3 regions of the Aeromicrobium sp. UC242_57 genome follow, and region 3 is predicted to be linked to each of the others. Evidence: riboswitches for the same ligand, from Rfam matches in the RefSeq annotation. Region 3 holds a riboswitch; each other region holds the start of a gene.

Region 1 (9,994 bases), on a different contig from region 3:
GGAACGACTCGTCGGGCCCCTTCCACGGAGCAGGAGGTCGAGGATCTGGGCGAACGCCTCGGCCACGACGTCCTCGGCTTCTTCGCGCTGACCCAGATGCCGAGCCAGGCGGCGGGCCACATAGCTGTGGCGGGTGTACAGCTCGGCGTAGGCGTCGGTGCGGCCGTCACGGCTGAGCCCGATGCGGCTCGGCGTCGCTGAGGTCGTCAGAGAGAACGGGTGGGAGTCGATGCTGTTGTAGTCGGCGGACACGAGGTGCACTTCCTGGGAGTGTGGGACTGCGTGGGGAAGTTCGCGACCCGTGTAAATGCAAGTTTCAACTGACATACTGTCTCACGTTGAATTGCCTCGCATGACGGAATGTTTGTGACCTTGGACATAGTTCCGACGGGCCACTCACATCGAGCCCCGCGCGGAGGCTAGCGTTGCCACGATGACCCAGACTCACCAGCAGGCCGCCGTGCTCGACCACGGCGACGACGTCCTGATCAGCCGAGACGGCCGGGTCGGTCACCTGCGGCTCCATCGCCCGCGAGCCATCAACGCCTTGACCCACGACATGGTTCGTCTGCTCCAAGACGCCCTCGACCGGTGGCGCGATGATCCCGACGTGGCAACGGTCGTGCTGACCGGTGCCGGCGAGCGAGGCCTCTGTGCCGGCGGAGACATCGTCGCGATGTACCACGACGCACTCGCTGGCGGAACTGCCTCAGAGGGGTTCTCGGCCGACGAGTACCGCCTCAACGCGACGATCGCCAGCTATCCAAGCCGTTCGTCGCGGTGATGGACGGCATCGTCCTCGGTGGCGGGATCGGCCTGTCGGCACATGCCGACATCCGTGTCGTGACCGAGCGTTCCTCGATCGGCATGCCAGAGACGGGTATCGGCTTCCTTCCCGACGTCGGCGGCACCTACCTGCTGTCGCACGCGCCCGGCGAGCTCGGCACCCACCTCGCGCTGACTGCGGGGACCGTGCGCGCCGGTGACGCCATCGCGATCGGCCTGGCTGACTGGTACGTCCCGACTCAGCACCTGCCCGGGCTCGTCGCCGCTCTCGCCACCACCGAGCCCCTTGAGGCCGTCGCCCAGGTTGCCGAACCGACCCCCGACTCTCCGCTGCTGGCTGCCCGGTCGTGGATCGACAGGTGTACGAAGGCCCTGATGTCCTGGCCATCGTCAACCGGCTGCGCGGCTCCGAGATCGATGACGCCCGGGCCGCGGCCGTCACGATCTCTGCCAAGTCACCGACCGCCGTGACCGTGACGCTCGGCGCCCTGCGGCGGGCTCGCGACATGACCGATCTGCGTCAGGCCCTCGACCAGGGAGTTCCGCCTGGCGCGGCGGCTGCACCGGCACCCCGACTTCGCCGAGGGCGTACGGGCGCAGGTTGTCGACAAGGACCGGACCCGCGCTGGTCCCCCGCCTCGTTGGACGAGGTCGGCGACGTGGAGGGCTACTTCGCTGACGCCGGCGATGCTGAGCTGGGACTCGCCGACGACGTCGGCTGACTCTCCAGGTCGGCGACTGCCCCGATGACGATGACGGCTGGCGGTGCGACCTGCTCGGCGACCGGCGTCGAGCCCAGGTCGGCGAGGGTCGAGCGGATCGTGCGTTCCGTGGGCAGGCTGCCGTCGCAGATCAGTGCCACGGGAGTCGAGCCCGACAAGCCACCGCCCATCAAGGCCGCGGCGATGTGCGCGGCGTTGGCGACCCCCATCAGGACGATGATCGTGCCGCCGGCGCGAGCCAGGGCCGACCAGTCGGTCAGGCTGGTCGGATGCCCGGGCGGCGCATGTCCTGACACGACCGTGAACCCGTCGACCAGCCCCCGGTGCGTCGCTGGGATACCGGCGATCGCAGGCACGGCGACAGCCGACGACACTCCCGGAACCACCTTGACCGGGACACCGGCGTCCTGACATGCCCGTCAGCTCCTCGAAGCCGCGACCGAACACGTCGCCGTCGCCTCCCTTGAGCCGGACGACCTGCAGACCCTGCTTCGCTCGATCGATCAGCAGCGCGTTGATCGCCTCCTGCGGGGTGGTTCTGCCGCGCGGGAACTTGGCCACGTCGACGACCTCGACGTCGGGCCGGGCTGGTCGAGAAGCACCAGCGGGGCCAGATGGTCGGCCACCACGACGTCGGCGGTCATCAGCGCCTTCAGGCCCGCGACCGTGATCAGCTCGGGTCTCCCGGACCGCCGCCGACCAGCGTCACACCGGCCATGCCGACATCGCCGCGACTGGTGGATTCGCTGTCGCCCACGTCAAACCAAGCATGCGCACATTCTTGCCTGCAACGCGCACGCCGCCGACAAGCAGGGCATCGGATCTCCCCGGCGGTACCTCCCGTAGGCTGCCAGCACGCCCGTGGCGCAGGAACCCGGTGAGAGTCCGGGGCGGTTCCGCCACTGTGATGTTCCCGCACGACCACGTCGAGCGGGACACAAGCCAGACACTGGCCACGGACGGTCCGACCACATGACGGGGCGAGAACCCCTAGGAGGAGACCGGCGACATGGCCGACCTGACGACCCGCATTGCCCTGCTGTCCACGTCCGACACCGATCTGCTCTCGGCCCGTGCCAGCGGTGCTGCCTACGAGTGGGCCGATCCGAGCCGCACCTCCGACGACCGGCTCGATGCCATCGTCGACGGCGTCGACCTCGTGGTGGTGCGCCTGCTGGGCTCCCCGCACGACCTGTGGCCCGGGCTCGGCGCGGTCCGTGAGCGCGGCGTCCCTCTGGTCATCCTCGGCGGTAGCCTGCAGCCGAGCGCCGAGCTCATGGAGCGTGTCGACCGTGCCGATGGGTGTTGCCGCACAGGCGCACCGCTACCTGGCCGAAGGCGGCCCCGGCAACCTGGCCCAGCTGCACGCCTTCTTGTCCGACACTGTCCTGCTGACCGGCGTGGGCTTCGAGCCGCCAGACGAGATCCCGGCGTGGGGGTTCGCTGATCGCACGTCGGCACCTGCGGCCGACCTGCCGCAGATCGGGATCTTGTACTACCGCGCCCACGAGGCCAGCGGCAACACCGCCTTCGTCCACGCCCTCGCCGACGCCGTCGACTCGACCGGCCAGGCCACCGGCGTGCCGATCTTCGCCGGTTCCCTGAGGGCAGCAGGTGACGATCTCTACGAGGGGCTCGGCCGGCTCGACGCCCTCATCGTGACGGTCCTCGCCGCCGGCGGCAGTGTCCCGGCCACCGCCAGCGCCGGCGGGGACGACGAGGCCTGGGACGTCGAGCGCATGGCCGCCCTCGACATCCCGGTGCTGCAAGGCCTGTGCCTGACCAGCAGCCGCGCGGAGTGGGAGGCCTCTGACGATGGCGTGACCCCCCTCGACTCGGCCACCCAGATCGCGATCCCCGAGTTCGATGGCCGCATCATCACCGCGCCGTTCTCGTTCAAGGAGCTCGACTCCGACGGCCTGCCCCAGTACGTCGCCGACACCGAGCGGTGTGACCGGGTCGCCCGGATCGCCGTCAACCACGCCCGGCTGCGGCACATCCCGAACGCCGACAAGCGCCTGGCGCTGGTGCTGTCGGCGTACCCGACCAAGCACGCCCGCATCGGCAACGCCGTCGGCCTCGACACCCCGGTCTCCACGATCCGGCTCCTGCGGCGCCTCCGCGACGAGGGCTACGACATCGGCGGCGAGAACCAGGTCACCGCGCTGCTCGACGAGGAGGACACGACGGCAGGCGACGGCCTCATCCACGCGCTGATCGCGGCCGGCGGCCAGGACGAGGAGTGGCTGACCACGGCTCAGCTGACCGACGCGCACGTCCGCATCAGCCCGTCCGACTACGCCACGTGGACGACCGACCTGCCGGCCGACCTGCGCGACGCGATGCAGGAGGCATGGGGTCCGGCGCCCGGCAGCCTGTTCGTCAACGACCAGGGCGAGCTCGTGCTGGCCACGCTGACCGCCGGCAACATCGTCCTGATCATCCAGCCGCCACGCGGCTTCGGCGAGAACCCCGTCGCGATCTACCACGATCCCGATCTGCCTCCCAGCCACCACTACCTGGCCGCCTACCGGTGGCTCGAGCACGGTTTCGGCGCCGATGCAGTCGTCCACCTCGGCAAGCACGGCTCGATGGAGTGGCTGCCGGGCAAGAACGCCGCGCTGTCGGCATCGTGCGGCCCGGATGCCGCGATCGGCAGCATGCCGTTGATCTACCCGTTCCTCGTCAACGATCCGGGCGAAGGCGCCCAGGCCAAGCGCCGCGCCCACGCCACGATCATCGACCACCTCGTCCCGCCGATGGCTCGCGCCGAGTCGTACGGCGACATCGCCCGGCTCGAACAGCTGCTGGACGAGCACGCCAACATCGCCTCGATGGACCCGGCGAAGCTCCCCGCGGTCCGCGGCGAGATCTGGGCCCTCATGCGGGCCGCCGAGATGCACCGTGACCTCGGCCTGGAGGAACGCCCAGACGATCAGGAGTTCGACGACTTCCTGCTGCACGTCGACGGCTGGCTGTGCGAGATCAAGGACGCGCAGATCCGCGACGGTCTGCACGTCCTCGGCCAGGCACCCACCGGCGAGGCGCGCACCAACCTGGTGATGTCGATCCTGCGCGCCGCACAGGTGTGGGGTGGCGTCGGCAACGCTGTGCCTGGTCTGCGCAGCGCGCTCGGGCTCAAGGAAGGCGCCGAGCTGCACGCCGTCGACGAGATCGAGACTCGCGCACGTGAGCTGGTCGAGCAGATGGAAGCCGCCGACTGGGATCCTGCCGCTGCTGCCGGGCTGCACGTCGATCCGCAGGTGCAACGGGTGCTGGCCTTCGCGGCCGAGCAGGTCGTCCCTCGTCTCGACCGGACGACCGACGAGCTCGCGGCGATCCTGCACTCCCTGAACGGCGGCTTCGTCCCGGCAGGCCCCTCAGGCTCCCCCCTGCGCGGCCTGGTCAACGTGCTTCCGACCGGACGCAACTTCTACACCGTCGACCCGCGGGCTGTGCCGTCCCGCCTGGCGTGGCAGACCGGGCAGGCGATGGCCGACTCGCTGGTGAAGCGACACCTCGACGACACCGGCACCTACCCGTCCTCGGTGGGGCTGTCGGTCTGGGGCACCAGCGCGATGCGCACCAGCGGCGACGATGTCGCCGAGGTGCTCGCGCTGCTCGGCGTGCGCCCCGTCTGGGACGAGGCCTCACGCCGGGTCAGCCAGCTGGAGACCATCTCCCTGGCCGAGCCGGACGTCCCCGCATCGACGTGACGGTGCGCATCTCGGGCTTCTTCCGCGACGCGTTCCCGCACGTCGTCGCGATGCTCGACGACGCGGTACAGCCGTGGCCGACCTCGACGAGTCCGATGACGACAACTACGTGCGAGCACACGTGCGCGCCGACCTCGCCGACCACGGCGACGACCGACGCGCCACGACCCGCATCTTCGGCTCCAAGCCGGGCTCCTACGGTGCAGGCATCCTGCAGGTCATCGAGTCGGGCACGTGGCGCGACGACAACGACCTCGCCGAGGTCTACACCGCGTGGGGCGGGTTCGCCTACGGACGCGATCTCGACGGCGCACCGGCCGCCGACGACATGCGGGCCAACTACCGGCGCATCACGGTCGCGGCGAAGAACGTCGACAGCGCGGAGCACGACATTGCCGACTCCGACGACTACTTCCAGTACCACGGCGGCATGATCGCGACAGTTCGTGCACTGACCGGATCGGACCCGAAGGCGTACGTCGGCGACTCCACGAATCCCGACTCGGTCCGCACCCGCACGCTGTCGGAGGAGACGGCGCGCATCTTCCGGGCCAGGGTCGTCAACCCCCGCTGGATCGCGGCGATGCAGCGACACGGATACAAGGGCGCCTTCGAGCTCGCAGCGACGGTCGACTACCTGTTCGGCTTCGACGCCACCGCCGGCGTCGTGCACGACTGGATGTACGAGAAGCTCGCCGACGAGTACGTGCTCGACGAGACCAACCAGGCGTTCTTGCGCCAGTCCAACCCGTGGGCACTGCGCGGCATCGTCGAGCGGCTGCACGAGGCAGCCGAGCGTGGCCTGTGGGCCGAGCCCGATCCGGCGACGCTGGAGGCCCTGCAGGGGGTGTACCTCGAGGTCGAAGGTGATCTGGAGGACCGCGACCAGTGAAGGTGCTGATCGCCGGTGTCGGCATGGGCCTGCAGCACGTGACCTCCGAGGTCGCGCAGGCCCTGCGCGGCGCCGACTACGTCATCGCCGCCACCAAGGGGCCTGACGACGAGCTGCTGGCGGCACGCCGCGTCATCGCAGATCACTTCGGTCTCGAGGTCGTCGCCGTCGCCGACCCCGAACGCGACCGGAAGGATCCGGCCGACTACCCGGCCGCGGTGAAGACCTGGCACGAAGCCAGGGTCGCCGCCTACGAGCAGGTGCTCCGAGCCCGCGGTGGCACCGCAGCCTTCCTCGTGTGGGGCGACCCCTCGTTGTACGACTCGACGATCCGGATCGTCGAGCAGCTCCGCGACCCGGATGCCGCTCGACTACACCGTCCTGCCAGGCATCTCGGCGCCTCAGGTGCTCGCCGCCCGGCACCGGATCGTGCTGCACCCGGTGGGTGTCCCCGTGCACGTCACGACCGCGAGACGCCTGCGCGAGGCTGTCGAGGCGGGACAGAGCAACATCGCGGTCATGCTCGGAGCGAACCTCGACCTCGACGGCCTAGACGATTGGTCGATCTGGTGGGGCGCAAACCTCGGGACTGATTCAGAAGAGCTCGTCGCCGGTACCGTCGCAGACGTGCTCGCCGACATCGAGGCCGTGCGCAGTCGGGCCAAGCAAACCGCTGGCTGGATCATGGACACCTACTTGCTGAGGGCTCCCTCCAACCCGCTGAGGGCTTCATCCAACCCGCTGAGGGCTCCATGACCGGTCTGCTCGTCGCCGGCACCACCTCCGACGCCGGCAAGAGCATCGTCACCACGGCGCTGTGCCGGGCGATCGCCCGACGCGGTGTCCGCGTCGCGCCGTACAAGGCACAGAACATGTCGAACAACTCGATGGTGTGCGCCGACAACGCCGGCGTGCACGCCGAGATCGGACGGGCCCAGTGGGTGCAGGCCCTCGCCGCCCGCGCAGAACCCGAACCTGCGATGAACCCCGTGCTGCTCAAGCCCGGCAGCGATCGTCGCAGCCACGTCGTCGTGATGGGACAACCTGCTGGCGAGGTGTCGTCCTCCAATTGGACGACCGGGCGACGTCATCTCGCCCAAGCCGCACACGATGCGTACGACGACCTCGCGGCTCGCTACGACGTCGTCATCGCCGAGGGTGCCGGCAGCCCCGCCGAGATCAACCTGCGCGACGGCGACTACGTCAACATGGGGCTGGCACAGCACGCACAGCTGCCGACGATCGTGGTCGGCGACATCGACCGCGGCGGTGTCTTCGCCGCCATGTTCGGCACGCTGGCGCTGCTCTCCCCCGCCGATCAACAGCTGATCGCCGGATTCGTCGTCAACAAGTTCCGCGGCGATCTCGGATTGCTGAGACCCGGCATCGACGACCTCGAACGACTCACCGGACGCCCCGTCCACGGCGTGCTGCCGTGGGACCAGAGCCTCTGGCTCGACTCCGAGGACGCGCTCGACCTCGTGAGCAGGCGCACCGCAGGGTCGACAGCCGCAAGGTCGCCGTGATCCGGCTCCCTCGCATCAGCAACTTCACCGACGTCGACGCCCTCGGGCTCGAGCCCGACCTGGACGTCACGTTCGCCGCCGACCCGCGTGACCTCGGTGACGCCGACCTGATCGTGCTGCCCGGGACGCGGGCGACGCTGGCCGACCTCACGTGGTTGCGTTCGCGCGGACTCGACCAGGCCCTGACGGAGCACGTGAGGCGTGGCCGGCCGCTGCTCGGCATCTGCGGTGGCTTCCAGATGCTGGGCCGCACGATCAGCGATCCGCTCGGTGTCGAGGGCGACGCCGGTGCTTCCGTGGACGGTCTCGGCCTGCTCGACGTGTCGACGACGTTCCGGCAGGAGAAGGTGCTCCGCCTGCCGACCGGCGAGGCTCTCGGCGCCCCAGCCAGCGGCTACGAGATCCACCATGGACAGATCACGGTCGGCGACGACCAAGACTTCCTGGGAGGTGCCCGCACCGGATCGGTGTACGGCACGATGTGGCACGGCAGCCTCGAAGGCGACGACTTCCGTCGCGCCTTCTTGCACCATGCGCTCGACACCCCGCCGTCGACCGCATCGTTCCCGGCCGCCCGAGAAGCCCGCCTCGACCGCCTCGGCGACCTGGCCGAGCAGCACCTCGACGTCGATGCCCTGTTGTCGCTCGCTCGCAACGGCGCACCGACAGACCTGTCGACCCTCAGCTGGCAGGCCGGCTCATGAAGCTGCTGCTGCTCGGTGGCACCGGCGAGGCACGGGCTCTGGCTGAACGCCTGCTCGCTGCGGGTGTCGACGTGACCACGTCACTGGCAGGCCGGGTCGTGAATCCGCGCCTACCGGTCGGCGATGTCCGCATCGGTGGTTTCGGTGGCATCGACGGCCTCCGTCAGGCTGCTGCCGACTACGACGCCGTCGTCGATGCCACGCATCCGTTCGCCCGTGGCATCAGCGCCAACGCTGCGGCCGCCTGCACCGACGTCCCGCTGCTGAGGTTCGAACGTCCAGCCTGGCCGGACGACCCCGCCTGGCACCAGGCCCCGTCTCACGAAGAAGCGGCCGCAACGGCCGCCTCGCTCGGTCGACGTCCGTTCCTGACCGTCGGTCGCCAAGAGCTCGGTCGTTTCACCGGAGCGTTGGCCGCGCACGACGTGCTGGCCCGGGTCGTCGACGCCCCGTCGATCGCCCTCCCGCCGTCGTGGACCATCCTGTCGAGCCGGGGACCGTACACCCTCGACGGCGAGCTGGCGATCATGTCCGAGCACCGTGCCGACGTGCTGATCACCAAGAACTCCGGCGGTCAGCTCACCTGGCCGAAGATGAGTGCCGCCGCGCAGCTCGGCGTGCCGGTCGTCATCGTGCAGCGTCCTGCCGCCGAGGCGGGCGTGATCACGGTGCACAGCGTCGACGACGCCATGGCGTGGGTGGAGACACTCGCCGGGCGGTGACCCTGCCACCGCCCGGCCGACGGTGCTAGAGGCTCTCGGCGAGCCTCGGCGTTCGGTCTTGGCGACCTCGGCCGTGTAGAGCCGCGAGATGAGACCCGTCAGCACGACGCCCAGGACACCCCACAACGTCGCGAGGGTCAGCAACGAGGCACGACGGAAGTACCAGAGCAGATCAGCCGGGAAGTCGCCGATCTCGTTGACCGTCGAGAACAGCTGCCCGGCGATGACCACGACTGCCAGGTAGACGGCGCCGCCGACGACCACGGCGCCGTACGTGCTCAACCGGTCGCGCAGCTTGACGGCCAGGTAGGTCGAGGCGATGGCCGCCACGATCGAGACGAGCAGGAAGCCGAAGTACAGACCCGTGCGCTCGCCGATCGTGTTGCCGTCACCGACCGCCGGTGGCGTCGACGGGTACTTGAGGAATGGCACCAAGGCGATCGAGACGAATCCGATCAGCGCGACCACGGCAGTCGACTGTCCGGGCTGCATCCGGCCGAGTCGGCCCAGCACGGCAGCCGCAGCCAGTGCGACGAGTCCGCCGAGCGCGAGCCCGACCGCAACGGTGCCGGTCAGCAGCCCCCAGGTGCGCTGGTTGTCGCGTGAGACCTCGGTGCCGCTGTCCTCATCGCCGTGCGAGTGGCTGTGCCCTCCAGCCTCGTCGTCGTGGCTGTGCTCGGCAGGAGCTTCGGCCTCGGGCGCGGCGCCGACAGACTCGAGGGCGATGGCCGCCTCGACGTGCGGTTCACCGACCTCGTCGCTGACGAAGAAGGCCGCCAGGCCCGCGATGAGTCCGGCCAGCAGGCCGCGCACCAGAAAAGCGCGTGCATTCATGGGTGTGTTCCGTTCAGGTGGGGTCGCTGCACACGCGTCAGGGCATGCGGCAGCGACTCAGGGTCCAGGTGGGTTGGGTGAAGCGGAAGAGC
Region 2 (9,994 bases), on a different contig from region 3:
AGCCCTTGGCAGTGGCGGTGATCGTGGCGTTCCCGGCCGATGTCGTGTTCCTCAGATCGAGGAAGGCTCCTGCCCATCGGTCACGGCGGCGGCGTTGATCGGGTCGCCAGAAGCGTTCACCAGGTCGATCCCCGGCGCGACGGTCACGCTGGCGGTGGCTTGATTGGTGTGGACCACGAAGGGACCGACCAAGGTGCCGGACGTCTGGGCGCCGGACGGCGGGGTGACGGTGACGGTCGTCTCGAAATCGCTCGGGCTCATGCCGGAGCTGGCATTGGCTCCGTTGACGAGATACCAGTAGGCGGCTTCCGCGTTCGGGCTGACCCAGTTCCAGCTGGCGTCGAAATCGAGCTCTGTGTAGCGCCAGATCGCTGTCGTCGTGGCGTTGATGATGTCCTCGCGGGTCAACGTCGGAAGATTGGCCGCAGTGCGGAAGTCGGCGAGGCTGAGTGCGGGATAGCTGTGCGCCAGGACCCAGAGGACCTTGCCGTGCACTGCGGCACTCGTGAAGTAGTTGGTTCCGAGGAAGCTGTCGAGGTTGCCGACCCCGGCTCCACGCTGGTCCTTGGCTGAGACGTCATGCTCGATGCAGTACGCCCAGAAATCTGGCTCGCCAGGATTGTCAGGATCTGCCGGCGGGGTGAGGTAGACCGGGAACAGCAACGAAGAGCCGTCGATGTCGTCCAGGTCGCCGACGTAGACGGAGTCCCCGGGCTCGGGCGTGGCGGCATGCGATGCCTGGCCGCCCACGACGGCGAACGCCAGGCTCAGCACGAGCGACAGCAAGACCGCGATCACTGTCCGGGTGATTGCGCGTGCTTCTTCCGTCGTTTTCGTGCTGGCTCACCTGTTGCACCATGTTTCCTCCCGATCCAAGACATCCAAGACGTGGTGCGCCCGAGCGCTGGCCGAGACGCGGCCAATCTGAATCTAGGAGACACAGCGACGTGGCCGATCAACATCACGTGCGGGGGGCGTGAAATGACCTCCGTACGGGGGTCAGGAATCGCTGGCGTAGGGATCGACGTAGCCATCAGCCCATGCAGCGCGACCGAGATCGAGCTTGGTTCGAACGGGTCTGCCGGCAGCGGCGTACTTGGCTTTGACCCGGTCGAGGTACTGCTTGGCGGTGTCGCGCTTGACCCCGATCGAGGCCGCCACGGCATCGAGGGTCAGGCCCGATGCGTAGAGGACGAGCGCGCGCTCTTCCTGGATGCTGAGTGCAGGTCTTCCTGGATCACCGGCGATGACGCTCGCCAGCTCGGTGGTCATCCACTCGCCCCTTCGCAGCACGGCCCATACGGCGGAGACGATGTCTTCCTCGGAATCGCGTTTGCTGACGACCCCTCCAGCCCCGGCCCGGATGATGTTCTTGACCAGCGGCGGCGAGGCCAACGCGGAGATGACCAGGATGCGTAGACCGGCATCGACCAGGGCCCTGACCGTGTGCGGATCGACGCTTGGCCGACGGTCCACCATCAGGTCCAGCACCAGCAGATGTGGACGGTCTCTGACGGTGGCCGTTCGCAACCATCCCAGGAACTGCGGCAAGGTCTCGCAGCTGTGGGCGATCCGCAGACCTTCCTGGGCTCTCAGCAGTTCTTCTGTTCGTCGGCGTTGAAGCAGGTGGTCTTCGACGATGGCGACGCGCCAGAAGGCACGAGCTTCCTCAGGGATCACAGGCCATCCTCCATGCTGGGGTCGCGCACGATGATTTCGATCAGGTCTTGGGTGGCGACGGTCTGATAGGTCGCCGACGAAACCGCAGCGGGCACCCACGCGCGGTGCGCCTCCTCCAGGTGAGGGTGGGGGCTGACCAGCGTCATCCGCAGTCCTTCGGGGGAAGGGAAGATGCTCGCGTTGAGCCGTGCGCCAGCTGGCATCGCGGCAACCGCGCGCATCAGCACCGCACCCAGGCTGGTGGCGGTCTCGTCATCGGGGAGCGTCGACCTCACCGGTCCTGACGACGAGGTCGCCCTGCCGAGACCGGCCGTCGTACAGCGCTTGCGCGAACCATCGACCATGCGCACCAGCTGGGATTGAGCTGGTGGCTGGCGCAGGTAGGCCTCTTCCTCCGCGCAGGCGGCTCTCGTCGACGCGGAGGTCGGGGTCGAGGCGGCCGTCGGCGATGTCGCGCAGCAGGTCGACTGCCTGGTGGAGGCCTGCCAGGCTCCACCGCTGGCGGCTGTTCTCGGCGGCGACGCGCATGGACAGCTCGAGACGGGATCTGGCAAGCTGCTTGGTGGTCGAGTGCTGCCTGTGCCCCGGTCAGACTGATAGCGCGTTGGAACGTCGCCCATCCGAGCACGAGGCCGATCGCGGTGACGCCCGCGACAGGAATGACGGCGGCGGCCGTGGGCGAGTCCTGCCAGACGATCACCGTCAGCATGAGCACCGTGGTTGCGAACAGGCCGAGGGCTGCCGCCAGCTTCTTGCGTCCGGGAGCTGCTGCGATCAGCGGAACCAGGGGAGCGGTCGGGGCGATGGCCTGCCACAGCACGACATCGGACCGCGCCCGAAATCGGCTGCTGCCGCTGACAGGACGAATGAGATGGAGGCGCCGACCGCGAGAACGAGCACCGAGCTCGTCGGGATGTAGCCGTTCTCGTCTCGGGTGATCCAGCCATATGCCGAGGTCAGAGCCCCGACCGCCGGCATGGCGTAGACCACGCCGACCGTGGGGGTCGCGGTCACCGCCAGGACGAGGCCCACCAGTGTCACTCCCGGGGCCCAGAGCCATCCTGATCGGGAGTGCAGCGCGCTGACGACGCCCTCGATGTTCAGGTGGTCCTGGTCTGCTCGGACTCCGAAGGCATCCGCTTCTGCGGCACGGTCGGGGTGGAGCCGCACGACGACGATGGTTCCTCGACCAGGTGCAGTGTCGAGGGTGACGGTGGCGCCGACGTCTTCGACTCTGGAGCGCACGGATTCGGCGAAGCCTCGAGCCAGCCGGAAGCACGCCGTCGAAGCCGATTCCGTCGTCGCTGATCGTGACGTGCAGCGCTCCGTCGATGAGGCGCACGTCTACCTCGGCATGGTCAGTTCTCGCATGCTGACGACATTGCGGAGCACCTCGCCGACGGCAGCGACGATGGCACGTACAGCACAATCGGGCAGATCGTTCTCGACGTGAGTGCAGCTCCACGTCATCGAGACCAGTCCGGACCACTCGCTAGCGTCGCTGGCAAACATCGCTCGGAGGCTCGGTGCTGGATCTGTGGAAGTCGCCCTCGGCAGCCCACAACGACTCGACCGTCGCCGCGTCGACGGAGCAGCGAGCGCGGAGCCGCCTCGGTGTCGGTGATGGCCGGGCCCCGTTGGCGATGGCCCCCAAGGTGTTGATGACGGTGTCGTGCGAGACACGCGCATCCTCGGCGGCAGTGTTGCTCGCGGTGCGTACCTCGGCTACCGCCCGTCAGCTCGTCCTCGGCCGCCGATGCTGCGGCGTCTGCCTGCTCGGCGAAGTCGAACAGGAAGGACACGCCGATACGGGTGGCCAGCATGATCGCCAGGGTCGTCACGACAATTGCGTTGGGCGGGTCCGGGCCCCAGTCAGGGTTGACCTGGGTGAGGGCGATCAGCAGGACCAACGCAACGACGACCGGAAAAGCGATGGCCCAGCGGCCTCGCAGCACGAAGGTCGGGGCAGCGGCGGTCAAGTTGGCCAGCCAGCACCCCAGCGAAGGCCAGAACCGTCTCGATCGGCCCTGCCACGGCCCAGTCAGCAGCACGACGATGTACACCAGCGTCAGCACCAGCCCGGCAGGAACCCGTGAGCCGCTTGCCGCCCACGCCAATCCCAGGAGGCCGAGATGGGCGAGCCCCAGCCCCACCTTGTGCGAGGTGGGGGCATCGAGTATTCGCGACGGCCCACAGATTCACGACCTGGAACAGCGCGATGGCTCGGAGCAAGATCTGCTTCATCGACTGCGACAGGGCGCGAGATGCCCATCCGGCATCGCTCCCGTCCGTCGCCCCGGCAGTCCAGGCTCGTCGCAGCAGTTGCCTTACCAGGTGGTGACCAGGCTGCCGCCGACGTCTGAACGTCTGGGTCATTTGGGGCGTTCCTCGCTCTGGGAGTCTGCAGAGATGCTAGCGGTCTCCCTCGCGATCGGACAGTGTGTATCTGGGGCGCAGGGCAAGCCCTATGGCAGCCCGGGCTCGAACCGCACGGCCGGCACGTCGCCGGGACCGTCGTGGGTGACGACGGCGCGCACGCGGTAGACCTCGGCGATGAGGTCGGGGGTGAGCACCTCGGGTCGGGCTGCCGGTCGCAAAGACGGCGCCGTCCGACAGGACGACGGCTGGTCGCAGAACATCGCGGCCAGGTTGAGGTCGTGCAGGGCGACGACCGAGGTGACGGGCAGGCGTCGCACCAGTCCGAGCAGGTCGAGCTGGTGGTGCACGTCGAGATGGTTGGTCGGCTCGTCGAGCAGCAGCTTCTGGGGTTCCTGGGCGAGGGCCCGGGCGATGTGGGCTCGTTGACGCTCGCCCCCCGACAACGTGTGCCAGGAACGGGCAGCCATCGCGGTCAGCTCGACCCGTGCGAGCGCCTCGGCGACAGCGGCCTGGTCGGCGACGCCTTCGGGCGACCAGGTGGAGCGGTGGGGGATGCGGCCGAGCTTCACGACGTCGGACACCGTGAGGTCGAGGCTCGGTCTGCGCGTGCTGCTCGACCACTGCGATGCGGCGGGCGATGTCACGGCGACGTAGCCCGTGCAGGTCGGTGCCGTCGAGCAGGACCTGGCCGCTGGCGGGCTTCCTGACCCCGGCCAGCAGTCGCAGCAGCGATGACTTGCCCGATCCGTTGGGACCGAGCAGCCCGAGCGTCGAGCCGGGGGTGACGTCGAACGTGACGTCGTCGACGACGAGACGTCCACCGACGCTCCACGAGACGTTGCGGGTCGCGAGGCTCATACGGGCCTCTTGCGGCGATAGAGGATGACGGCGAATGCCGGCACGCCGACCAAGGCGGTGACGACGCCGACCGGCAGCTCCTGCGGGCTGAACACCGTGCGGGCGACGGTGTCGACCCAGACCAGGAAGATCGCTCCGATGAGGGCCGTGGCGGGCAGGAGCAGCCGGTGCCGGGGCCGACGACGGCGCGAGCAGCGTGCGGCAGGACGAGGCCGACGAAGCCGATCGCACCGGCGGCACTCACGAGGGTCGCGGTGATCAACGCGGTGACCACGAGCAGCACGAGCCGCACCCAGCGCACCGAGATGCCCAGCGAGGCGGCGGCATCCTCGCCGAAGGCGAATGCATCGAGTGCAGGGGCCAGCGCGATGCAGATGACGAGGCCGACGAGGCACACGATCCCGCACGTGACGACATCGGTCCAGCCCGCACCACTGAGGGAGCCGAGCAGCCAGAACAGGACCCCGCGGGTCTGCTCGGCGTCGGCCGAGGACGTGACGATGAACGAGGTGAGTGCGGAGGACAGCGGGTCGCGGCGACGCCGGCGAGCACGACGCGGTCAGGTGTGCCGCCGGCGCCGGCGGCGAGCAGCAGGACCATGGAGAACGCGACGACCGCGCCGAGGAATGCCCCGGTCGACAGCGTGATGATGCCGCCGCCGACGCCCAGGATCACGACGAGCACGGCCCCAGTCGACGCGCCCGACGAGATGCCGAGGACGAACGGGTCGGCGAGCGGATTGCGCAGCAGCGACTGCATGATCGCGCCACAGATCGCGAGCCCAGCGCCGCAGACAGCCGCCAGCAGGGTGCGTGGCAGGCGCAGCTCCCAGACGATGCCGTCGCGGATGCGCGAGACCCCTGCGTCGCCCCAGCCGAGGTGCTGGCCGACCACGGCGAACACCTCGCCGACCGAGAGGTCGGCCGGCCCGATCGTGATGGCGACGGCGATCGACAGCGCCAGTGCCGCCAGGCCCCCGGCCCAGAGCGCCCCGCGGGCGCCCCGGACCACAGGCGTTCGGTCGGTCTGGTTCAACGCGTGAGCCCGAGCTCGACCAGTGCCTCCGAGAGCTTCTCGGCACCGTCGACAGTACGAATCGACGGGTTCATGTCGGCACCGTTCATGATGACGTAGCGCTTGTTGCGCACGGCCGTCAGGCGCTGGGTGACCGGGTTGGACTCGAGGAACTTGATCTTGTCCTCCAGCTTGTCTCCGGTCTGCGACTTGCGGCGCAGGTCGCCGAGCACGATGACGGTCGGGTCACGGTCGAGGACGCTCTCCCAGCTGACCTGGGGCCACTCGGTCTGCGTGTCGTCGAAGGTGTTCTCGACGCCGATCGTGCGTGAGATGACGCCAGGTCAGCCGTTGGCGCCAGCCATGTAGGGCAGCTCGGTGTTGGCGAACCAGTAGGCGACGGACACGTCGCTCTTCGGGGCGTTCTCGGCGGCCTTGGTCATGCGCGCCTTCAGCTCGGCGACGAGCTTCTCGCCACGGGACGGGACGTCGAAGATCTGGGCGAAGCTCGGTGATCTCCTGGTAGATGACGTCCATCTCGAGCGGATGGTCGCGCGGGCCGTCACCGCTCTCGTCGGTGCGTCCGTCGCAGTGCGACGGGGCGACGTACGTGGGCACGCCCAGCTTGGCGTACTGCGCTCGGCGGTCGGGATCCTCGTCGTTGAGGGAGCCGCCGAACGACGCGGTCACGATGTCGGGCTCCTCCTGCAGCACCCGCTCGTACGAGACGGCGTTGTCACCCAGGCGGGGAACTGTGGCATTGGCTTTCGCCAGGTTGGGCCGGATCTCGTCGGTCCAGGTCGAGGTGCCGACCATGCGGTCACCCAGGCCGAGCGAGAGCAGGATCTCGGTCGAGCCCTGGTTGACCGAGACCGCGCGCTGCGGGGCCGCCTCGATCGTCACGTCGGTGCCGCAGTTGTTCTTGATCGTGAGCGGGTAGGTCGTGCTGCCTTCGCCCGCTCCCCGGGTCGTGGCGTCGCGGGCGGGGGAGTCGCTGGTTCCGCAGGCAGTGAGGGCGGAGGTGGCCAGCCCGGCGCAGAGCACCCAGGCGGCAGTACGTGTGAAGGAAGGGGAAGGCACGTGAATCCTGTGATCTGAGGCTCTTGCGCGGAGCCTGACGAATGATCCGGCCGACTCGAGTCGGCCGCAAACCAGCAGGTCTTCGGGACTCGGGTTCGACCCGGGATGGTGGCGCCTTCCCAGATCTTGCGATCCAGTGGCGATGCCACCTCCGTCACCCTCACCGCTGCGCGTCAGCTCCCGGATTCACACCGGATTCCCTGACCCAACGAATGGGTACGACTGGTTCTCACGCAGCGTAGCAAGGGCTCGTCTCGGGTCGCTTGGAGGCTGCTGAGATTGCCGATGCCTTGGTGTTCGGGAAGTCGGTGCGAATCCGACACGGCCCTCGCCACTGTGAACGCTGAGATGTACTGCCCCTGTCGTACGTGAAGACGTACGAGGTCACTGGACTGCGATGTCTGGGAAGACCGGTGGTGCGTCGTCGACGCGTGAGTCAGGAGACCGGTCAAGGCGCCACATGTATCCACGAGGGTTTGGAGTGAGAATGCGCAGACGACCCCTGCCTGTCATGACCATCACGGCGGCCGCCATGGCGCTGCTGCTCGGCGCGTGCGGTGCGAGCGACGACCCGGCACCTGCCGGTGACCCCTCGCCGGCGATCGTCGTCGAGAACTGTGGCCGCGAGGTCACGATCGACACGCCGATCGAGCGTGCCGTCGCCATCAACCAGCCGGCAGTCGAGCGTTGCTCAGCCTCGGCCTGGACCAGCGCATCGCCGGAGTCGGCATGAACGACAAGGTGCTGCCCAGCTGGCCGACGCGGCGAAGGGCGTCAAGAAGTTCGGCAAGGAGTTCCCCGCCTTCGAGCGGGTCCTGGACGAGGACCCCGACTTCATCTACACGACGTTCAACTACACGTTCACGCCGGAGGGCATCGCCGAACGCGACACGTTCGAGAAGCTCGGAGTCAGGACCTACCAGTCGCCGAGCGAGTGCACAGGTCAGGAAGCGACGCAGACCGATGCGCTGACCCTCGACGACATGTACGGCGAGATCAGCGACATCGCCACCCTCTTCGACGTCACGGATCGGGCGACCAGCTCGTCAAAGATCTCAAGGAGCGCGCCGCAGCAGCGACGGTCGACCTCGACGCCGACGACGTGACTCTCGCCTGGCGGTACGCCGCCACCAAGACGCCGTACATCGCCGGCTGCTGTGGCGCCCCCGGCATCATGACCCGTGGGGTCGGAGCCACCAACGCCTTCGAGGACAGCTCGCAGCTGTGGCCCGAGATCAGCTGGGAGAGCATCCTCGACCGCGATCCGACGGTCCTGGTGCTGGCCGACCTGGGGCGCGGTGGCGACGGCGACAGCGCGGCCGACAAGATCAAGTTCCTGGAGTCCGATCCGGTTGCCAGCAAGCTGACTGCCGTCAGGAACAAGCGGTACATCATCCTCGAGGGCACCACGATGGATCCGTCAATCCGCAATGTCGAGGGCATCGAGAAAGCTCGCTGAGGGACTGCGCGAGCTGAAGGTCGTCCAGTGAGCCTCGCCGGACTCATCGACCGCTGGGACAGCCAGCAGGCCGCCTACATCGCTGACCGGGAGAAGCGGTTCGACGCGATGCTCGACGTGCTCGGGCTCGACAATGACGGTGACTTCACGGTCGTCGACCTGGCGTGTGGTCCTGGCTCGTTGTCCACCCGCGTACTCGACCGTTTCGACCGCGCCCGCGTCGTCGGCATCGACTTCGACCCCATGCTGCTGCACGTGGCACGCAGCCAGGTCGACGCGTACGAGGGTCGGCTCAGCATCGTCGATGCCGACCTGACCGATCCGTCGTGGCCCGATCGTCTGGGCGACGTGGTCGCCGGGGCGCCGCAGGCCTTCGTCTCGTCGACCGCACTGCACTGGCTGACCCCGGCTCAGCTGCTCGACGTCTATGCGACCTCGTACGGGCTGCTGGCCCCCGGTGGCACGTTGTTGAACGGCGACCACCTGCGATTCGACGGTAGGACGCCGCGGGTCAAGGTGTGGGCTCAGGCCCACGACGAGCAGACCCAGGCACGTGCGTTCGCTGAGGGTGCTCCGCCGTGGGACGAGTGGTGGACCGAGCTGGCCGCGCTACCGCACCTGGCCGAGCTGCAGGCCGAACGAGATCGGCGGTTTGCCGGACGCGACAGCATGCCGCCGACCGCCGTCGACCTGCACCTCGCCGCGCTCGCGCAGGCCGGTTTCGGCGAGGTCGGCACCGTCTGGCAGCTGTCCGACGACTACGTGGTGTACGGCGCGAAGTAGCGCGGTTCAGGACTCTCGCGGCCACCAGGGCGGCATCTGGTCCCTGACATGGTCGGCCCAGGCCGCAGGGTCGTCACCGTCCGACAGCGTCCACGCCTTGACCGACTCGCTGAGACCTGCCGCGGCGAACGGGATCGCCACCGGGTCGAAGGCATCGTGAGCGACGCCGTGGCGACGCCACACGGTGAGCGCGATCTTCAGCCTCCTGGTGAAGTTGGCCTCGAGGGAGCGCCACAGGTGCGACGACGTGCTGGACTCGAAGGCTGCGCGAAACAGTGCCCGGTCTCGGGTGATGATCCAGAAGGCCTCCACCAAGGTCTTCTGGAAGGATGCCGCAAGCTCGGTGATCGACATCTCGTCGGTCTCGGGCAGTCCGAGGGGGGCGTCGATCTCCTCGATCAGCATCGTGGTGAGGAGCTTCTCCCACGCTGGCGTAGTGGGTGTAGAACGTGGTTCGCGGTACTTCGGCGACCCGGCAGAGCTCGCTGACCGACACGTCATCGACGCCGCGGTGCTGAGAGACTCCCGCAGCGCCGAACGGAGGGCTGACACCGTGCGGCGCGTGCGGGGGTCGTTGCTCATGGCTGCCATGATTCCAGCACGCGGTTCAGCGCATCGTCAGAACTGCCTTCACGGCCTTGCCCGACTTGGTGTCGGCGATGGCCGTCTTGATGTCTTCGAAGGCATAGCGGTGATCGGCTGGTCGAACGGGAACGCCCCGGCGCGGTACAGCGCCAAAGC
Region 3 (9,994 bases):
GATGCTCACGATCCGACGATAGGGGACTCCCGGCGGGGCCTCGACCCCGCCCAGAGCGCCTGTCCTACCCAGACCGGCCCGCGGTCCCGATCAGGGCTGCTCGTCGCGCTTCACGTGTGCGCCGTCAGTCACGTCGGGATCGATGCGGTCGGCCTCGGCGAGCTGGTCGTCGAGCGCTCCTCGCTGTCGTGTCGCATCCCGGTCGAGATCGGCGGCCTCGCGCTGAAGCTGCTGAGCCTGGAGCCGGGCCTCTTCAGCGTCCGCGTGTGCCGTGGCCGCCTCGGCCTCCCGACGTTGTACGGCTGCGTGCGTGGCGTCGGCGTCTCGGCGCAGCTTCTCGGCCTCGCCGCGATCGAGGTCGTCCTGCTCGCGCTGCTTGACCAACCGTCGCGTCGCCACCTGACGACTTGCTGCGGCAAGCCCCAGCAGCACGGCGATCAGGACGACCGCCACGATGACCCATACCCACCAGTCGATGTCAGACATGCCATCTCCTCCCGTCGCATGGGGACCCGGCCGAGCGGCCACGTCCCTGCATCCGAGGGCGTACCCGGTTCCGGCGGGTCCACACCCGGGGAGCGTGGGTCAGACGTTGCGGCGGTACTGTCCACCGACCTCGAAGAACGCCTCGGTGACCTGCTGCAACGAGCAGACGCGGGCGGCGTCCATCAGCACGGCGAAGACGTTGTCGTGGTTGATCGCGGCCAGCCTCAACCGCTCCAGGGCTTCGGCGGCCTCGGCGGAGTGGGTCTCCTGCCAGCGGCGGACGCGGGCGAAGCTGCTGACTCCTTCTCGCTCTCGGTGGCCCGGGCCAGCGACGGTGTGCTCCTCGCCCTCGCCCTCGGTGTCGGGGCGACGGAACGTGTTGACGCCGATGATGGGCAGCGTGCCGTCGTGCTTGCGGTGCTCGTACAGCATCGACTCGTCCTGGATCCGGCCGCGCTGGTAGCCGGTCTCCATCGCGCCCAGCACGCCGCCGCGTTCGTTGATCGCGTCGAACTCGGCCAGAACGGCCTTCTCGACCAGGTCGGTCAGCTCGTCGATGATGAACGAGCCCTGCAGCGGGTTCTCGTTCATCGCCAGGCCCCACTCCCGGTTGATGATGAGCTGGATCGCGAGGGCCCGGCGCACCGACTCGGCCGATGGTGTCGTGACGGCCTCGTCATAGGCATTGGTGTGCAGGCTGTTGGCGTTGTCGTAGATCGCGATGAGGGCCTGCAGGGTCGTGCGGATGTCGTTGAAGTCCATCTCCTGGGCGTGCAGCGACCGACCCGAGGTCTGCACGTGGTACTTGAGCTTCTGCGACCGATCGTTGGCGCCGTACTTCTCCTTCATCGCGATGGCCCAGATGCGGCGGGCGACGCGGCCCAGCACGGAGTACTCGGGGTCCATGCCGTTGCTGAAGAAGAACGACAGGTTCGGCGCGAAGTCGTCGATGTCCATGCCGCGCGCGAGGTACGACTCGACGTACGTGAAGCCGTTCGCGAGCGTGAAGGCCAGCTGGCTGATGGGGTTGGCTCCGGCCTCGGCGATGTGATAGCCCGAGATGCTGACGGAGTAGAAGTTCCGGACGCCCTCGTCGATGAAGTACTGCTGGATGTCGCCCATCATCCGCAGGGAGAACTCGGTGGAGAACAGGCAGGTGTTCTGGCCCTGGTCCTCCTTGAGGATGTCGGCCTGCACCGTGCCACGGACGTTCTGCAGGGCGTACGACCGCAGATCGGCGTGCTCGGCCTCGCTGGGCTCGCGCCCCTCCTTCTCGCGGAACTTGTCGACCTGCTGGTCGATCACGGTGTTGAGGAAGAATGCGAGCACCGTGGGCGCGGGGCCGTTGATCGTCATCGACACCGACGTCGACGGCGCGACGAGGTCGAAGCCGTCGTACAGGGCCTTCATGTCCTCCAAGGTCGCCCCACCGAGACGCCTGAGGTGCCGACCTTGCCGTAGACGTCGGGGCGTGGGTCGGGGTCACGGCCGTACAGGGTGACGGAGTCGAACGCGGTCGACAGGCGGGTCGCGTCGCCGTCCTCGGAGAGCAGCTTCGAACCGTCGGTTGGTGCGGAACGGATCGCCCTCGCCGGCGAACATGCGGGCGGGGTCCTCGCCGTCGCGCTTGAACGGGAAGACGCCGGCGGTGTACGGGAAGTAGCCCGGCAGGTTCTCGCGGCGCCAGAACCGGACGAGCTCGCCGTGATGGGAGAACTTCGGCAGGGAGACCCGGGGGATCTTGTTGCCGGACAGCGACTCACGCGTCAGCTGCGTGTGGATCTCCTTGTCGCGGACCCGGACGGTCTGCACGTCGCCGGAGTAGGACTCGACGACGGCGGGCCAGCCTGTGATCTGGTCGGAGATCTCGTGGGGGACGTCCTTCTTCGCCTGGTCGACGAGCCAGTCAGCTCGTCCCTCGAGCTTGTCGAGAGGGGGCCCTCCTCGGCAACCTGCTCGAGTCGCTGCACGCGGTCGGCGGCTTCAGCCAGGACCTCGGTCTCGTCGTGGAAGTCGCGGACCGTCTGCGTGATCTCCGACAGGTAGCGGACTCGCTCGGAGGGGACGACCTGCTGGATGCCGCTGCTGAACTTGACGTCGACCGGGGGCAGCACGCCTTCGGCGATCGGCAGCCCGGCAGCCCCGAGCTCGTCGCGCAGGTGCTGGTACAGCGCCGTGACGCCGTCGTCGTTGAACGTCGCCGCCGACGTCCCGTACACGGGCATGTCTTCGGGCTTGGAGCCGAATGCCTCGCGGTTGCGGACCATCTGCCGGCCCACGTCACGCAGGGCGTCCTTGGCGCCGCGGCGCTCGAACTTGTTGATCGCGACGGTGTTGGCGAAGTCGAGCATGTCGATCTTCTCCAGCTGGGAGGCTGCACCGAACTCGGGTGTCATGACGTACAGCGACGAGTCGACGAACGGCACGATCGCGGCGTCGCCCTGGCCGATGCCGGGGGTCTCGACGATGATCAGGTCGAAGCCAGCGGCCTTGACGACCTGGATGACATCGTTCAGCGAGGCGGGCAGCTCGTGCGAGCCGCGGGTCGCCAACGATCTGAAGTAGGCGTGCTCGCCGTCGAGCGAGTTCATCCGGATGCGGTCGCCGAGCAGGGCGCCGCCACCCCGGCGACGGGTGGGATCGACCGCGATGACCGCGACGCGCAGCTTGTCCTGCTGGTCGACCCGGAAACGGCGCACGAGCCGTCGGTCAGCGAAGACTTGCCGGAGCCGCCGGTGCCGGTGATTCCTAGAACAGGGTGCGAGTGGGCGGCGGCAGCGGAGGCGATGCGAGCCTGCTCTTCGTCGGAGAGGCTTCCGCTCTCGGCCAAGGTGATGGCGCGGGCGACGGCTGGACGCTCGCCGGCGAGCAGGGCGTCGACGTCGAGGGTGCCCTGCGCCGTGAGGTCGAAGTCGCAGTCCTTGACGACGGAGTTGATCATGCCGACCAGGCCGAGGCGCTGGCCATCTTCGGGCGAGAAGATCGTGACGCCGGACTTTCGCAGCCGGGCGATCTCCTCAGGAACGATGACGCCGCCACCACCGCCGACGACATGGATGTGGCCGGCTCCCTGCTCGCGCAACGACTCGACGAGGTACTCGAAGTACTCGACGTGGCCACCTTGGTAGGACGACACCGCGATGCCCTGGACGTCCTCCTCGATCGCGGCATCGACGACTTCCTGACCGAACGGTTGTGGCCGAGATGGATGACCTCAAGCCCCCCCTGCGACTGGAAGATGCGGCGCATGATGTTGATCGACGCGTCGTGACCGTCGAACAGTGCCGATGCCGTGACGAATCGGACCGGGTTCTTCGGGACGTGAAGTTCTGGGCTGCTCATGGTTCCTCTTCCGGGCGGGTTGCCGAAGGTGTTGCGAAGCACACGGATCAAAGTACTTGGATCTAAAATAGTCGCATGTCCAAGTAATTACCAGTCCGGGGCTGCTGCCCTACGATGGAGCGCATGCCTGCCGAGCCGAAGCTGCCCTTCGACCCCATTGAACGCGCTTCCGAGCTGTGGGTCGAGCACATCGGGCCGGCCCGCTCGATGCGCCTCGCCACGTCGATCATGCGGGTGAGCAGCTGCATCAGCGCCGGCTGGATGCCGCGCTCAAGCCGTTCGGCATCACCTTCGCCCGCTACGAGGTGCTGCAGCTCATCTCGTTCAGCGCGACCGGACGGCTGCCGCTGAGCAAGATCGGTGAGCGGCTCATGGTGCATCCGACCTCGGTGACCAACGCGATGGACCGGCTGGAGTCACAGGGGCTGGTGCGTCGGGTGGCCGACCAGACCGATCGCCGGCGCACCTTCGCCGAGCTGACCGACGAGGGCAAGCGCATCCTGGCCGAGTCGACCGCGGCGATCATGGCGATCGACTTCGCGATCGTCGGGCTCGACGACGAGCAGCAGGACCAGACCTTCGAGCTGTTGCGCCACGTGCGCTCGGCAGCGGGCGACTTCTAGCCGAGCCTGAAAACCAGAACGCCCCCGACCCAGTGGGTCGGGGGCGTTCTGGTTTTCAGCTTGCGTCAGATCTTCAGACCGCCGCGGGTCGTGCCGCCCTTGATCAGGTTCGTCGTCTTGACGACCATGCGGTAGGGCCGCTTCTTCTTGTCAGAACGCTTGTAGGTGGCCTTGCCCTTCGAGTTCAGCCGGACCGTCTTCAACGTCCTCCACTTGCCGCTCTTCTTGACCTGGATCGTCGCCTTGCGGGCGCTCTTTGCGCTTGCCGGCCTTGTCGCGGTAGGTCGCGGTGAGCTTGAACGTCAGCTTCTTGCCACGCTTGGTGACCTTGACGCCCGAAGTCGACTCGACCGCATAACGGACGCGCGTGGAGTTGGCCGGAGCCGGGATCGGGCGGTCGTAGTACGCGCCGACGTGACCGGGACGGGTGTCGTAGCCCGACGCCGTGAAGTTGATCAGCTTGACGGTGCCAGCACCCCAGGCCCGATCGAAGTAGATGCCGTTCTGGTAGACCGGGACGCCGGTCTTGACGGCCTTGCCGTTGACGGTGACCGTTGCCTTCACGCCGTAGAACGAGGACGATCCAGGCGCGGAAGCCACGACGGTTCCGGAGATGAAGTTGGAGGTCTTGTAGTACGTGGCGCCCTGCTTGAGCTTGAAGGTCGTGATGGCGGCCGTGTCGCCCGGCGCAGCCGTGGCGGCTGTGGTGCCGCCCGCGATGAGTGCAGTCGACGCGACGGTGATGGCCGCGAAACGCAAAAGGTTTTTCATGCGGTGGTTCCCCCCGGATTGAGATGAGAAATAGGGCTTCATTTAAGCAGATACTCAGCCTGGGCCGACAGACCGTCTCAATCTAGGTCGCGGAGCATAGCGGCACCGAGGGTCTCTTCAGGTACTCCGAAGCCCTCGATCAGGGTCAGGGTGTGCGGACGAAGCTTGTCGAGGAGGTCGTTGATCAGCGACGTCACGGTCTTGGCCCGCTGGTCGGACAACCGGTTGTGGCCCATGAACCAGGCGAGGTCTTCCTCGATGATCGACAGCGCGTACAGCGAGCAGACGTCACGCAGCAGCTCTGGGCGTCAGGGTCGTCGCACCGCGCGATCCCGGCTGTGAAGGCCTCGAGGACGACACGGTCGATATGGACCCGTCCGCACCGGATGACGTGATCCTGGGCGGCGTTGAACACCGCGAAGGCCTCGGCCGGTTCGTCCTTGTCTGCCCGGCGAAGTCGGCGAGCGGCGGTCTCGATGACGTGCTGCTCGCGGTCCTCGAACAAGTTGAGCTGGTGCCCCGGTCGAGCAGGTCGTGGTCGTCGTCGCCGGATCGTGCGTCGATCAAGCGCTGGATGGCTGGGATGCGGCGGTGCGCTCCTTGACGACATCGGCGACGGTGCTGGCAGCAAAACGGACGAAGCCGACGGGGTCGAGCCCGCCGACCTCCTGGGCGTACGACGTCAGCAGCTCCTTGGCGACGGCTGGAACAGGACGTGGTTGTCGCCCTCGAAGGTCGTGAAGACGTCAGTGTCGCCCTTGAGCGTCGTCAGACGGTTCTCGGCGAGGTAGCCGGCTCCGCCGCAGGCTTCGCGGGCCTCCTGGATCGCGCGGGTCGCGTGCCAGGTCTGGGCTGCCTTCAGGCCAGCGGCGCGACCTTCGAGCTCACGGGACTCCTGCGGATCGGGAGTGTCGGTGCTCTGGAGGCGGTCCATGCGGGCGACGAGCTGGTTCTGGGCGAACCGGTAGGCGTACGAGCGGGCGATCAGTGGGAGGAGCCGCCGCTGGTGCATGCGGTAGTCCATCAGCAGGACTTCCTGGCCGGGACCCTCGCTGAACTGGCGGCGCTTGAGCGCGTAGCGTCCGGCGATGCTGAGCGCGACCTCGGTCGCTGCGCTAGCCGAGCCGCCGACACTGACCCGACCACGGATCAACGTCCCGAGCATCGTGAAGAATCGCCGGTTGACGTTGTCGATGGGCGACGAATAGGTCCCGTCCTCGTCGACGTCGCCGTACTTGTTGAGCAGGTTCTCGCGCGGGATACGCACCTGGTCGAACATGATGCGGCCGTTGTCGACCGCGCCGAGCCCGCCCTTGTGACCGTCGTCCGAGGTCGTGACACCCGGCAGGTCGTTGCCGGCTTGTCGCGCAGCGGCACGACGAAGCAGTGCACGCCGTGGCTCTCGTCGTTCGTGACGGCTGGCGAAGACCGTCGCGACCTCGGCGTGCAGCGCAGCGCCGCCGATGTAGTCCTTGCGCGCCGACGGCGTGGGGGAGTGGATCACGAACTCCTGCGTCGCCGGGTCGTACGTCGCGGTCGTCTCGAGGCTCTGGACGTCGCTGCCGTGCCCCGTCTCGGTCATCGCGAGCAGCCCAGCAGGTCGAGGTTGATCAGGTCGGGGATGTACTTGTGGTGGTGACGCTCGGTGCCGAGGTTCTCGATCGCTCCGCCGAACAGCCCCCACTGCACGCCGGCCTTGACCATCAGCGACAGGTCGAACTGGGCCAGCATCTCGATCCCGGTGACCGCGCCGCCCGGATCGCCCGGTGCCGCCGCTCGCCACCTTGAATCCTGCGGCGGGGATACCGGTCGGCACGAGCTTCTTCATCTGCCCGAGCACCCGTTCGCGTGCCTCGGCGAGGGTCAGGTCGTGGTCGTAGGCCAGGTCGATCGCGGCGAGATCCTTGCGGACTGCTCCCGCACGTGGCGCCACTTGCCGTCGAGAGCGATGCGGAGTTCGTCACTGAGCGTCATGGCTACGACGGTACTGGTCCACGCTCCGCTCGGCGACGGGAGAAATCTGGTTCTGTCCGCTGAATCGCGGACAGAACCAGATTCTTCGGTCGCGGGTTCCGGGTGTTAGATTGCTGAAGCCGTTTGGCACAACTCGAAAACCGCCCGCATGTCAGGGAAAGCCGGTCAAACTCCGGCGCTGACCCGCAACCGCAGGCCACCTCAGGTGGCGAGCCGGAGCACCTGCTGTGGGCATGACCGATCCACGCTGTCGAGGAACACACGTGACGGGCTTCCGCCTCTCCCGTTCAACAGCGGGAAGGACCCACATGCTCAACCGCACCAGCCTTCCGCCGCCTCGGCGCGGCCGCCATCGCCCCGGCGCTCGCCGCTGGCATGGTCGTCGCAGCGCCCTCGGCGCAGGCCGCCCCCAACTCGTACGGCTACTCCGCAGCCCGCTGGCTGAGCGATCAGCTGACCAACGGCATCGTCTACAACGAGCAGTACAGCTTCAACCACTACGGCCTGTCCCTCGACGTGTTCTTCGCGTTGAACGACCTCGACACGCGGGCCGCCGATCAGGCGAAGATCATCTCCGCGTTCGAGGCAAACCCATCGGCGTACGTCGGCGGCGGATCCGCCGGTGCTGCGGGCAGCTCGCAACGGCAGTCGAGGCTTCGAGCGATGACGCCGACGCGACCGCGTTCGGTGGCCAGAACCTCATCGCCACGGTCGAGTCCCGCGTCGTGGCCAGCGGTGACGAAGCCGGTCGCGCCGTCGATTCTGGGTTCGCCGACTACTCCAACTCGATCGGTCAGGCGTGGGTCGTCCGCGCGCTCGCCACGAGCCCGACCAGCACCGCGAAGCTCACGTCGGCGACTGACTACCTGCTCAAGCAGCAGTGCGCCACCGGCGCGTTCCGCACCAACATGTTCGCGGTAGCGGTCGCAGACGACCCGACCACCACGGAACCGTGGGAGGACGAGACCGTCCTGCCCGTCGACCGTGAGTGCGGCGACACCACCACGGCCGACGACGACCAGATCACGATCGACGCCACCGCGTTCGGCATCCAGGCACTCCTGTCGGCCAAGGACGCTGGTGTCGCCAACCTGCAGGACGACATCGACGCCGCCGTCAGCTGGCTGCTCAAGCAGCAGGCTGCGAATGGCTCCTTCGTCAACGATGACAACGCGAACACCAACACCACAGGCCTGGCCGCTGTGACGTTGAAGGCCGTCGGTGCAGACCGGCGCGGCCGGCAGCGCCGCGTCGTGGATCGTCTCGCACCAGGTCACCGACGCGATCGCCGAGGACACGGCGCTCGCCAACGAGCTCGGCGCTATCGCCTTCGACCAGGATGCACTCGCCGCCGGCAAGACGACTGGCATCCCGGTCAACCAGCGTGACCAGTGGATCCGTGCCTCGGCGCAGGCCGCCATCGGCGTCAACGCCCAGTTGCCGGCCAAGAGCTTCACGGCGAAGGCCCCCAGCGGCTACCTGGCCAGCGGCAGCACGATCTCGGTGTCGGCGACGGGCCTCGCAGCCGGCGAGAAGTTCACGGCGTCCGTCGCCGGCGGAACGACGGTCACCGGCACCGCGACTGCAGCAGGCGTCGCCTCGGCCAAGGTCAAGACAGGCGGCAGCTCGGCCACGCGCGCCGTCTCGATCAAGGGCTCGCGGACGAACCGCGTCGGCACGACTTCGGTCAAGATCCTCGCGGCCAAGAAGCTTCTCGATCAGCCTCAGCAGCAAGGTCAAGAAGAACAAGAAGCAGACCGCGAAGGCTTCCGGTCTGGCCTCGGGCGAGACCATCAAGGTCTACGTGTCCGGCAAGCTCGTCAAGACTGCCAAGGCCAACTCCAGCGGCAAGTACAACTACACGTTCAGCGTGGGCAAGAAGGCCGGCAAGAAGACCGTCAAGGTCGTCGGAGCATTCAAGAACCGCACCGGTTCGAAGGCTTCAAGGTCAGCTGATGCGCCGCCTGACGTCCTTGCTCGCCGCGCTGCTCCTGGGCAGCGCGGCGGGTGTCGCGCTTGCGACAGGTCCGGCAACGGCCGCAGCATGCGCCAAGGGCGTCGGGGTCACGGTCGTGGTCGGCGGCAGCGTCGCGTGACGCCGACGGCGGGGGAGATGCGGCCAGCAACTTCGTCGACGCAGGTCACTCGCTGACGTACGTCGACACCCGAGCCGGGGATGGTGTGCCAGGTCGACGGGGCGCCCAGCACAAGCTGTGCCAAGGCGCCGCCGGCCACCAAGTACTGGGGCCTGTTCTGGTCGAACGGGACGTCCGGCACCTGGAAGTACTCCAGCCTGGGCGTCGGCTCGCTCAACGTCCCGCAGGGCGGCTGGGTCGCCTTCGTGTTCCAGAACGGCAACTCCAAGACGTACCCAGCATGAAGCCGCTCGCGGCGACAGCACCGAAGCCGACGACCCCATCCGCGAAGCCCAAGCCGAAGCCCGCCCCGAAGCCGTCGGCCAAGTCGACCAAGCCCCCGGCGGCAGGGACGACGTCCGCTCCGCAGCCGACCGCCAGCACTCCGACAGCCGCGACGTCGACCGCGACGCCCACGCCGTCGGCGTCGACCAAGACCCCGAGACCGACCTCCTCTCCAGCGGAATCGTCAGCGACCAGCACGACAGCCGCCCCGGCGGCACAGGACGACGCCGGCTGACCAGCGCCGAGAGCAGCGACGACGAAGGCGGCTCCGGGGGGCTGGTCTGGGCGGCAGCGGCGATCGGCATCCTGCTGCTCGGCGGGATGGGTGCGACTCTGGCGGCGCAAGGCAGCAGGCGAGTCGTCATAGCAACGGTCCTT

Evidence for each region. A riboswitch is a leader RNA that binds a small molecule or an ion and turns the genes downstream of it on or off. The one in region 3 is predicted to bind cobalamin.
Region 1: linked by a shared signal. The riboswitch ahead of ACHMWU_RS18145 (hypothetical protein) and the one ahead of ACHMWU_RS30075 (prenyltransferase/squalene oxidase repeat-containing protein) in region 3 are both predicted to bind cobalamin.
Region 2: linked by a shared signal. The riboswitch ahead of ACHMWU_RS10325 (hypothetical protein) and the one ahead of ACHMWU_RS30075 (prenyltransferase/squalene oxidase repeat-containing protein) in region 3 are both predicted to bind cobalamin.

The regions. Positions count from the first base shown of each region.
Region 1 covers NZ_JBIOAM010000003.1:1,246,662-1,256,655, reverse strand. The annotation lists partial or broken gene ACHMWU_RS18160 (3-hydroxyisobutyryl-CoA hydrolase) at 434-1,385, shown strand; gene ACHMWU_RS18155 (enoyl-CoA hydratase/isomerase family protein) at 1,300-1,536, shown strand; partial or broken gene cobA (uroporphyrinogen-III C-methyltransferase) at 1,454-2,226, opposite strand; cobalamin riboswitch at 2,354-2,481, shown strand; gene ACHMWU_RS18145 (hypothetical protein) at 2,518-2,955, shown strand; gene ACHMWU_RS18140 (cobaltochelatase subunit CobN) at 2,882-5,224, shown strand; partial or broken gene ACHMWU_RS18135 (cobaltochelatase subunit CobN) at 5,221-6,116, shown strand; gene ACHMWU_RS18130 (SAM-dependent methyltransferase) at 6,113-6,709, shown strand; partial or broken gene ACHMWU_RS18125 (cobyric acid synthase) at 6,869-8,346, shown strand; gene ACHMWU_RS18120 (cobalt-precorrin-6A reductase) at 8,343-9,068, shown strand; partial or broken gene ACHMWU_RS18115 (CbtA family protein) at 9,171-9,902, opposite strand.
Region 2 covers NZ_JBIOAM010000003.1:157,647-167,640, forward strand. The annotation lists gene ACHMWU_RS10265 (thioester domain-containing protein) at 52-798, opposite strand; gene ACHMWU_RS10270 (response regulator) at 1,000-1,680, opposite strand; gene ACHMWU_RS10275 (hypothetical protein) at 1,677-1,955, opposite strand; gene ACHMWU_RS10280 (hypothetical protein) at 1,933-2,208, opposite strand; gene ACHMWU_RS10285 (hypothetical protein) at 2,455-2,925, opposite strand; gene ACHMWU_RS10290 (hypothetical protein) at 3,147-3,833, opposite strand; gene ACHMWU_RS10295 (ABC transporter ATP-binding protein) at 4,146-4,703, opposite strand; partial or broken gene ACHMWU_RS10300 (ATP-binding cassette domain-containing protein) at 4,702-4,917, opposite strand; partial or broken gene ACHMWU_RS10305 (FecCD family ABC transporter permease) at 4,914-5,443, opposite strand; partial or broken gene ACHMWU_RS10310 (iron chelate uptake ABC transporter family permease subunit) at 5,509-5,928, opposite strand; gene ACHMWU_RS10315 (ABC transporter substrate-binding protein) at 5,949-6,266, opposite strand; gene ACHMWU_RS10320 (ABC transporter substrate-binding protein) at 6,178-7,011, opposite strand; cobalamin riboswitch at 7,067-7,253, opposite strand; cobalamin riboswitch at 7,286-7,479, shown strand; gene ACHMWU_RS10325 (hypothetical protein) at 7,523-7,744, shown strand; gene ACHMWU_RS10330 (ABC transporter substrate-binding protein) at 7,946-8,470, shown strand; gene ACHMWU_RS10335 (class I SAM-dependent methyltransferase) at 8,498-9,253, shown strand; gene ACHMWU_RS10340 (hypothetical protein) at 9,260-9,835, opposite strand; gene ACHMWU_RS10345 (hypothetical protein) at 9,861-9,994, opposite strand, start outside.
Region 3 covers NZ_JBIOAM010000005.1:1,346,875-1,356,868, forward strand. The annotation lists gene ACHMWU_RS30025 (thioesterase family protein) at 1-9, opposite strand, end outside; gene ACHMWU_RS30030 (hypothetical protein) at 91-486, opposite strand; partial or broken gene icmF (fused isobutyryl-CoA mutase/GTPase IcmF) at 586-3,828, opposite strand; gene ACHMWU_RS30040 (MarR family winged helix-turn-helix transcriptional regulator) at 4,005-4,451, shown strand; gene ACHMWU_RS30045 (hypothetical protein) at 4,517-4,654, opposite strand; gene ACHMWU_RS30050 (hypothetical protein) at 4,602-5,222, opposite strand; gene ACHMWU_RS30055 (acyl-CoA dehydrogenase) at 5,300-5,521, opposite strand; gene ACHMWU_RS30060 (hypothetical protein) at 5,416-5,832, opposite strand; gene ACHMWU_RS30065 (acyl-CoA dehydrogenase family protein) at 5,905-6,804, opposite strand; gene ACHMWU_RS30070 (hypothetical protein) at 6,801-6,953, opposite strand; cobalamin riboswitch at 7,304-7,441, shown strand; gene ACHMWU_RS30075 (prenyltransferase/squalene oxidase repeat-containing protein) at 7,505-8,584, shown strand; gene ACHMWU_RS30080 (hypothetical protein) at 8,634-9,152, shown strand; gene ACHMWU_RS30085 (hypothetical protein) at 9,152-9,292, shown strand; gene ACHMWU_RS30090 (hypothetical protein) at 9,373-9,576, shown strand; gene ACHMWU_RS30095 (hypothetical protein) at 9,573-9,851, shown strand; gene ACHMWU_RS30100 (hypothetical protein) at 9,938-9,994, shown strand, end outside.